3 regions of the Bacillus sp. JJ1533 genome follow, and region 3 is predicted to be linked to each of the others. Evidence: riboswitches for the same ligand, from Rfam matches in the RefSeq annotation. Region 3 holds a riboswitch; each other region holds the start of a gene.
What was found. Region 3 has a riboswitch for cyclic di-AMP ahead of V7138_RS08965 (dicarboxylate/amino acid:cation symporter). Riboswitches for the same ligand answer to the same signal wherever they lie in the genome.
Positions count from the first base shown of each region.

Region 1: linked by a shared signal. The riboswitch ahead of V7138_RS05790 (TrkH family potassium uptake protein) and the one ahead of V7138_RS08965 (dicarboxylate/amino acid:cation symporter) in region 3 are both predicted to bind cyclic di-AMP.
Region 2: linked by a shared signal. The riboswitch ahead of V7138_RS01210 (cation:dicarboxylate symporter family transporter) and the one ahead of V7138_RS08965 (dicarboxylate/amino acid:cation symporter) in region 3 are both predicted to bind cyclic di-AMP.

Region 1 is NZ_JBALOV010000009.1:10,839-14,124, reverse strand. Features, by position in the region: gene V7138_RS05795 (potassium channel family protein) at 1-202, opposite strand, end outside; gene V7138_RS05790 (TrkH family potassium uptake protein) at 228-1,565, opposite strand; cyclic di-AMP (ydaO/yuaA leader) riboswitch at 1,756-1,892, opposite strand; gene V7138_RS05785 (hypothetical protein) at 2,294-2,494, shown strand; gene V7138_RS05780 (sporulation protein) at 2,814-3,206, shown strand.
Region 2 is NZ_JBALOV010000003.1:25,530-28,815, reverse strand. Features, by position in the region: gene V7138_RS01215 (sulfate adenylyltransferase) at 1-992, shown strand, start outside; cyclic di-AMP (ydaO/yuaA leader) riboswitch at 1,199-1,355, shown strand; gene V7138_RS01210 (cation:dicarboxylate symporter family transporter) at 1,475-2,743, shown strand; gene V7138_RS01205 (spore germination protein) at 2,886-3,128, shown strand; gene V7138_RS01200 (spore germination protein) at 3,216-3,286, shown strand, end outside.
Region 3 is NZ_JBALOV010000018.1:23,714-26,999, forward strand. Features, by position in the region: gene V7138_RS08960 (alpha/beta hydrolase) at 66-788, opposite strand; gene V7138_RS08965 (dicarboxylate/amino acid:cation symporter) at 884-2,113, opposite strand; cyclic di-AMP (ydaO/yuaA leader) riboswitch at 2,249-2,402, opposite strand; tRNA gene V7138_RS08970 (tRNA-Val) at 2,575-2,647, shown strand; gene V7138_RS08975 (pyruvate kinase) at 2,855-3,286, shown strand, end outside.

The sequences.
Region 1 (3,286 bases), on a different contig from region 3:
AATTTTCGATTCCAATAGATGTGAGTGCTTTTTCTTCCGTGCTGTCTGCAATAACAGCATGAGTCACAAAAGACTCGGCACCTTCCACTCGCTCCTCACTGATGTCAATTCCTAGTACCTCTTGGCCAGCTTCATGCAATCTTCTGGCGATACTTGTTCCGAATCTACCTAAACCAATCACAGCATATTGTTTTGTGTTCATCTTTATCTCTCCCAACCCTTCTACATTATCCAATCATGATATTTCCTTTTGGATGACGATAAGCTTCTTTTTTGCGCCTTTTTGTCAAGGCAAAACCGAGCGTGAGCGGACCTAGCCTTCCGACAAACATCGTTAAAATAATGAAAATACGACCGACTGAAGATAGCTCGGGGGTTAACCCCATCGATAAGCCGACAGTACCAAATGCGGAAGCTGCTTCAAATAAATACATAATAAACGGGAATCCCTTATCAGTAATACTCAATAAAAAGGTTATGATGGTGACAATCATGGCACCGCACGTAGCCACAGTTAATGCTTTTAAGATCGTTTCAGTCTCAATTCTGCGTTTAAATAATACAACATCTTCTTTTCCTTTGAATTGAGTCCAAATAGTTGCCATTAACAAAGCAAAGGTCGTAATTTTAATCCCTCCTGCTGTTGATCCAGAACCGCCTCCAATGAACATAAGGAAGATTGTCAGAAATAAAGAAGAATAGGTTAAATCTGCAATTGACAAAGTATTTGAACCGGCTGTTCTTGGAGTTACCCCATGATAAAATGCTCCTAAAGCTTTATCTGTAATTGATAATGGGCCTAATGTTTGATTGTTCCCGTATTCAAAGAGGAAGATTAAAATCGTTGCACTCCCTACTAGAATGATTGTTGTCATTAATACAATTTTCGTATTAACAGATAATCTGCGAGTATTCCGGTATTCATAAAGTTCATTCCATACGATAAATCCCAAGCCACCTAAAATGATTAATGTTGTAACTGTAAAGACAATAACCGGATCGCCCACATAGGGAGTAAGGCTTCGAAATTCCCCCATTAAATCAAACCCGGCATTATTAAAATTAGATATAGCATGAAAAAAACCAAAATATAGGGCTTTACCAAGTGGCATGTCGTAAGAAAAACGAATCGATAATATCATTCCCCCAAGCGCTTCAATGACTATAGAGAATAGTAATATTCGCTTGACTAATTTAACAATCCCGGCAAGAGAGATATTATTATATGCCTCTTTCAATAGCAGTCTTTCTTTTAAAGAGATTTTTTTTCCTAAAATCATGAATAAAAACGTTCCAAATGTCATAAACCCTAATCCACCAACTTGAATAAGCGATATTATTACCAACTCTCCAAACAGTGAAAAGGTATCTCCAGTATCTACTACAACAAGACCTGTTACACAAGTAGCAGATGTTGCAGTAAATAAAGCATCTAGAAACGAAAGCCGTTCTCCGTTTTCTGTTGCAATTGGAAGTGTCAACAAAATGGTACCAAGTAAAATGATAATGGCAAATCCCAAAACTAGTACTCTGGGTGGGTTCAAATGATCTAGTATTTTTCGCATCTTTATCTCCTTACTGACCTGGTAAAAATGAAATGGTCTACAGGTTAATTTTTCCCTTGCCAAATATATATATTATTACCACCATGGTTTTTGTTAATAGTTTATTTAGGCATAACAAAAAGACCATTAAAGACGGGCAGCAATTTTGTTTTTAAAAAACAAAAAAGCCACCTGAATAAGGTGGTCTTCTGACCTCCTTCGCTTTAGCCGACGAAGTTAGCTGACGGGTAGGATGGCGAAAGAGTGTCATCCCTTCTGCATTTGCAGAATTAACCCCAAAAAAGTGGGTCCTCCGTTCTCGATTTAGAGATTAGGCCGTTTTTCAATTTGTAATTTATGGAGATTATTTTACTCCTCTCACTAATTGCTTGTAAATACCTAAAAAATCCAAAAAAAGTTCGAAATAAGCAATATTAGACCATATAGAACCGATTTTATGGATAAAAAGCTTTCTAACTCCATATTTCTTCGTTTCTTTAAGATTATTAAACTTTTAAAATATAATTGTAAAGTGTATTGACATAATCTAAAGTGGTGCATTAGAATAGCATTCATAAATCGCGTAAAGCATATTGAGAATTACCCTTCATCAGGAGTCTCGATTTTCGCTAATACGTGACTTGAAAATATCAATCTATTTTGATTAATACATTATACATTGTATTCATTAAAGTCCAAATAGCCATGGATCATATACTAAATATGATTTTGGAAAAAGGGTGACAATTATGGGAAAAACTACGAATAGATTTGTAGTTAATGCTGTAGGTAAGGGTGGGGAAATTTACTTAACCCATTGTCAAAATAAGGATGAACTTAAGGAATGGTTAGCGAAACATGAAAATAATCTCATTATGGATGAGCTGAAGGTGATTGATAAAAAACCACATCCAATTCTAAAGCTATTCGGTTCACAAAAGAATAATTAAAAAGATATTTCACTTTTTAAATGATCTGAACTAAAAAATTAAAAAGTGGTTGACTTTAAAAAGAAGAGTCCTTAAACTAGTATTATAAATAAATACTATATCCTTTTTTAAAAGGGGAGTAGCTTTTACAACAAAGTCGTCATTTCGGAAATTTTTATTTTCTCGGCTTTGTTGGCAACTAATCCGTTGTTAGCAAGACCTTTGCCTATTGGTAAAGGTCTTTTATTGTTTAAAAACCTTTGCCTATTGGTAAAGGTTTTTTTGTTTTCCAGTTCCAAATAATTGGTTTATAATATCGAAATCAAACAGGAGGATATTTATGATTCTGAGAAAATATATGGCATTATTAGGAATAGGATCAGCAAAGATTGATCTAATACTTGAAAAAGAAACATACAGGGCAGGTGAGGAGGTAAAGGGATATTTCTTGATTAAAGGTGGAACTACACTACAACAACTGAAACGGATTGATTGTGATTTGGTCCTAATAGATATTGAGGAGAAATGCAAAGAAATCATCGATTCTATTACTATTTTAACAACCAACTCTATTCCGGCAGATACTATCAATAAAATACCTTTTACTTTCAAGTTGCCGAACTCTACTCCAGCATCTACAGGCTCATTATCTTATCGATTCAAAACTAGATTAGTCTTCAAAAAAGGAGTAGAAAGCATTGATCAGGATGCTATTCGGATCGTTAAGGATTAACAGATATAATGAGACAACTAGGACTGTCTTAATAGTTTAATGGAGCAACCAGTTATTAAAACAAGTTGCTCCATTAAATT
Region 2 (3,286 bases), on a different contig from region 3:
AGATGGCCAAGCGTGAATATACTCGACATGAATACCGTATGTTATCCTATCAGGCTGTGCTTGATACGTATTATCCAAAGGAGAGAACAATTCTTTCACCACTGCGTGTGACCTATATTTTTGCAGGTCCTCGTGAAGCGGTTCTCCATGCCCTTATTATGAAAAATTACGGGTGTACCCATGCATTGATTGGCCGAGATCATGCAGGTGTTGGGGATTATTATGATAAGTATGCAAGTCACACGATATTTGATACGTTTACAAATGAAGAACTAGGCATCGATATTCGGTTATTCCATGAAGTGTTCTATTGCACACGCTGTGACAGCCCAGCAACCGAGCAGACATGTCCGCACGATGATCGGTACCGCATCAATATTTCTGGAACAGGTATCCGTGAATTACTAAGATATGGTGTGTTGCCGCCGAAGGAAATTGTAAGACCGGAATCTGCTCGGATTGCCATGCAAGGTGTGCAGCCTAAAGGTGTCGACGAGGATGGGCTTGCTATTGCTCCTGTTGGAAAAACGATAAAGTCTATTTTTCCTTATTATCTCCATTCAAAGGGAATCGGTGGTTCCAAACGCAAGCGTCCATTAGAGGTGTCTGAGCTCACAATCGACGATTTAGAAGCAGCGATTAAGGATGTCCGCGAAAATGCAGACCGTGTCTATAAGGAAGTCTTTCAAGAATTTAGTTATGTCACAGACCACCTTCGTTCTGTCCAGCCGACTTGGGTAGCAGAAGCGCGCGAATCGATTTCTCGTCAGCAACAAATGGTCGTTGAAAACTTGGAGGTAAAAGTGAGTCGAGCCTTGGAAAAAGCGTCTGATGAATTTTTATACCAGGATAAATCAGAAGCTGAGCGTGAACTAGAGGTAGCGAAGAAAATATTGGACGATATTCCTGCTGCCTTACGTAAAGATGACCTCGAATACCGAACCTGGAATCCGCTTCCATATAAGAGATATCGGGGTAGTGATGAGGAATAGAAATATAAAATAATAGATTGAACGATAATTATATAAAAATAACCTTTTTCACAATCCAGACCAATGGACTAGATAACGACGTTTTCCAATCGGAACGTCGTTTTTTATGGTTTAAAAGGTTATTTTCGCCCTATTGACACTCCCACACCCCCACTGGAAATAACAAATTCTTTACTAAAATAGTATTTTAATGATAGAATTCAATTAGTTGATTCATGCTTAATCTTATTTTTAATAAGAGCGGGGGACCCAATAATTACACGGATACGTTTCCGTTATAGGTGAATTCTGAAAAGAAGGGGCTCAGTGTTTCCGATAGTCCTAACCTGAAAGCTAACCTCGTAAGCAATTTAGTGGGAACGAGAACGATAGAGTTCGAAAGTCGGCACTTGCCGCTTTTTTTGTGGAGAATTATCGTATTCATTTGTTTCCCTTACCTAAGGTAATACGTCAAAAAAAACAACAAGAGGGTGAGGTAATTTATGAAAAAGTTCAAATTAAGTCTAGCGACTCAAATTTTTATTGGTCTTGTATTAGGGATTATCGTCGGTGGGATCTTCTATGGAAGTCCAACGGCACAAAGTGTATTACAGCCATTCGGAGATCTCTTTATCCGACTAATTAAAATGATTGTTGTTCCAATCGTGCTTTCAAGTATCATCGTTGCGATTGCTGGTGTAGGTGATTTGAAATCAGTTGGGAAGTTAGGTGCGAAGTCCCTAACGTATTTTATAGGCATGACATTAGTCGCGATTGCAGTCGGCTTGATTGCTGCCAATATTTTTCAGCCCGGTGCTGGTTTAAATATGGACAAGCTAGAGCAAAGTGATATTTCTGGTTATGTCAACACATCAGAGGAACAAGAAGGCAAATCGATTACTGATACGCTGCTTCATATTGTTCCGACCAATCCAATCCAAGCAATGGTTGAAGGCGATATGCTCGCGATTATCTTCTTTGCGGTCGTGTTTGGTCTAGGAATTGCAGCAATTGGTGAAAAAGGAAAACCTGTTTTACGTTTCTTTGAAGGTATGGCAAATGCCATGTTCTATGTAACCAACTTATTTATGAAGTATGCCCCAATTGGTGTATTTGCATTAATCGGTGTAACAATTTCTAAATATGGGTTTGCATCCCTTATTCCATTAGGGAAATTAGCGATTACTGTATATGGAACGATGATTTTCTTTGTGATTGTTGTGTTAGGCTTACTGGCTAAATTCATTGGGCTTAATATTTTTAAATTACTGAAGATGATCAAAGAAGAGCTCATCTTGGCCTTTTCAACAGCAAGCTCAGAAACCGTCCTTCCGAAAATTATGGACAAAATGGAGAAAGCCGGAAGCCCGAAGCATATTGCGACTTTCGTCATTCCAACAGGTTATTCCTTTAACCTAGATGGATCTGTTCTATATCAAGCCATCGCTTCATTATTTATTGCCCAAATGTATGGAATTCACCTAAGCATTGGTCAACAAATTACGCTTATGTTGGTCTTGATGGTCACATCTAAAGGGATGGCAGGAGTACCTGGAGTTTCCTTTGTTGTGCTATTAGCGACATTTAGTACAATTGGTTTACCAGCTGAAGGGTTAGCCTTTATCGCGGGTATTGACCGTATTCTTGATATGGGACGTACAGCGGTTAACGTAGTAGGAAATTCATTAGCAGCGCTCGTTGTTGCGAAATGGGAAGGTCAATACAAACCACCTGCTAAAGTTGAAACGCTAACTGAAGCTCAAGCTTCTTAATATATACTAAATCAAGTAAGCACATTTCTAAACAATAGAAATGTGCTTATTTTTTTGTATAAAAATAACATCTTCAAAATTAGGATAACAGCCTGCATGCCTATTGCATAAGATAAAAGAACATGAAGGGGGAGTGATCAATATGCCTACTCATATCAATATTTATAGCATGAAAGTTAACAGCATTTCGAATAACGGTTCAGTGAATATTGGTGAATCCTTTCATAATGCTCACACAGCAAACTCAAAGTCCCAAGGGGAAAATTCATCCTATGGAGATCTTTCACCAACGACTGCAGGAATGGAGAATGTGTATATTGATCCAGATTTAAATGATCAAGGCGATATCGGTAACCCAGCAGTTGTAAATGCAGCTCAGGATTGATTGCTGTTAACCTTTATTCAGCAGAAGTCTCTCTACAATTAGGCGAATGTAATGAAGGATAAAGTCAAAGAGAAAGGAATAAAAAAGATGCCCTATATGATCAATATCTTTAATATAAAGACGAATAGTATGAGTCAAAATGCGAATTTTGATATTGG
Region 3 (3,286 bases):
TAGATTTACGAAAAATAATAACACAATTATATCAAATATCTGAAAATGATAGTATACCAAATAGGTTATTTTAACATTTTTGAAAGGGCTCTTGGTAAATCAGGCTGCCAATACTTCCAGGTATGGTTACCATTAAATTCTTCATAAAAATAGGGATAACCCTTATTCACAATGATGTCATGCAATTCACGATTTGGGGTTAGAAAATCTTCAATATCCCCCCTTGTTGTTTTCACTTCGGTTTCACCTGTTCCTATCACATGATACAAATCGAGGAGGTGTGGCTCTTCAAAACTTTCAACCTTTTGAAGGACGTGTTCATTCACAAGAGGTGATTGCAGCATCACTTTTCCAAAAGTATGGGGGTATTCGAGTGCTGTTAATAATGATATAGTCGCTGCCAGTGAATCCCCAATCAGTGCGCGTCCTTGCCCCATTTGATACGTTGGAAACTCTCGATCGAGAAATGGAACCAGTTCTTCTCCTAAAAAGCGCTTGTATAAATCATGCTGCTCACCATCTGGATGGTACTTCCTACGTCGGTCTGAAACACTTTTATAAGGAACCCCAATAATAATGGTGTTGCTAATTTCGCCTGTTTCCAATAGCTTATCGGCAACCCTTGCAATCCTGCCAAGATTAAAATAGTCACGTCCATCTTGGGCGATAAGAATATTGTATTTATAAAGGGGAGAGTATGATGCTGGTAAATAAACAATCAGCTCAAGTTCTTCATTTAAAATCTTACTATGTATAGTCATTTCCCTAACGGTGCCTTTATTAACCATGATTTTAAATCCTCCATACACTCAATTTACACCTTAATTATACCGTTTAGAAAAGGAAAGCGACAGGAGAAATCCCTGTCGCAAATCTGTACTTATTAAGCAGTTGTTTGATCCATATGTTTCTTTTCAGATTCTGCAACATATACGGCACATGCAGCATCACCTGTGATATTTACTGCAGTACGCGTCATATCAAGTAATCGATCAATACCGATAATTAAACCAATACCTTCAGCTGGTAGACCAACGGCTGTTAGTACCATTGCTAGCATGATTAACCCAACACCAGGAACACCAGCTGTACCCACACTGGCTAGTACCGCAGTTAAGATAACCACCAAAATTTGAGTGAATGTAAGGTCAACACCGTATACCTGTGCAATGAAAATGGTAGCAACACCTTGCATAATTGCTGTTCCATCCATATTGATTGTTGCTCCTAATGGTTGAACAAAGCTACTAATTTGTTCAGGAACCTTCAGATTTCTTTGTGCAGTTTCCATTGAAACTGGGAGTGTAGCATTACTACTTGATGTACTAAAGGCAACTGTCATGGCAGGTGCGAATCCTTTAAAAAATTCGATTGGACTTCGTTTTGCCAAGAATGCAATTGTGCCACCATATGTTACAACCGAATGGATAAGTAAGGCAGCGAGTACAATTAGGAAATAAGCGAGCATTGATTTAATTGCAGCATATCCTTGACTTCCAATCGCAGTTGCAATTAATCCAAATGTTCCATATGGTGCCGTTTTCATAACAAGATTTACAAGGTACATCATAATTTCATTTGCTTGTTCAAATAGATTTAGGATACCTTTCGTCTTTTCACCTAAAACGGTTAACGCTAACCCTATGAAAATAGCAAATGCAATAATTTGCAACATGTCGGCATTATTCATTGCCGTAAAAGGATTCGTTGGGATAATATTTATCAATGTCTCCATAACCGGAGGAGCTTCAGTTGCCCCATCGTAAGTAACTCCTTCTGTATCAAAACCTCCGCCAGCACCTGGCTTAAAAATGGAGGCAAGGGCGATTGCGATTGTAATAGCAAGTGTAGTTGTTGCTAAAAAATAAGTAATCGTTTTTGCTCCAATTCTTCCAAGTTTCTTAGGATCACCCAGTCCCGCAACTCCTAGAGTAATAGATACTAAGACAATTGGAACAACAAGCATTTTAATTAAATTCAAGAAAATTTGGCCAAGTGGAACAAAAACCCAGGTGTTAGCGTATTCAAAAATCTGTGGTGAGGTTAAATTTAAAATAAGACCAACAATAGCACCTAAACCTAACCCTAATAAAATCTTTTTAGTTAATGACATAAACAACCTCCTCAAAGATGTAGTTAAATATTGTGTTAGTGGCAAAAGGGAAATGTGAATTGGGATGAAATCCTATTTTAGGAGATACAAAAAAGCCACGAGAGTATGGCTCGTGGCCTTAAAGTTGATTTGCGCACAATCTCTCTCCTGATGCTTACGAGGTTAGCTGTCGGATTCGGATGAAGAGTTATATCCTACCTTTATAAAAAGGATTCACCCCGAGTGCATTTCCTTTTGCACGTGATGGTTCCCCCGTTTCCCAATTTTGGGAATTAAGCGATTATTAAGTTGTAATTTATCTTAATATTATATTTATATCTCATATTCTGATATTTTGTAAATACTACTTTAGTATGGTTTTAACAGTTTTAATATTTCTTGGGCCTAAAATCTTTAAAATTACTAAAACCAATTGACAATCTATCCAAACAGATGTATATTATAAATTATTCATATATAGTGATTCCGTAGCTCAGCTGGGAGAGCGCTACCTTGACAGGGTAGAGGTCGTTGGTTCGAACCCAATCGGAATCATCATTTAAAAGCTCCACCTTCCTTATATTTAAGGGGGTGGAGTTTTTTTATCTTTTCAACATATTAAAAAGATTGAATATAAATGAATAATGTAAAAGAATTAATCCAAAGTTTTGATACAGCCCTTTTGAATACAATCTAATTACATATTGAATTTCCCTACATCAGAAATGTTTTTTCTGAATCCTTGAAAGGAATGTGGTGGCAATGGATCAAATTAAACTAAAAAAATATTTGATTAAACTAAGGGAAGATGCTCAAGCAGCGATTTTACAGTACACCAAAAACAATGTCTCTGACACTACAACTCTAAGTAAAATCAATTTAAGAGCTTTTTTTGCATTGCATAGAATGGCTCATCCCAATTTGAACAATATTTTACGTGAAAAAGGATTTTTGCCACTTTCAAACAGTAGCCCCCATATCATGGATACCTTAAATAAAATCATCCATCACCTTTCCAAGGAAGATTCTGCCCCTAACTTAAATCAGGAATATATTGAAGTAAACACTGCCAAATCATTAAAAGAAGATCGTAAGGATCACTTGTTTGGAAAAGCAATAAATAACAAACATATAATGGTTACTCTTGACCGTAAAATGCTTATTACCCCTGAAATTTTTTACGATTTACTGCAA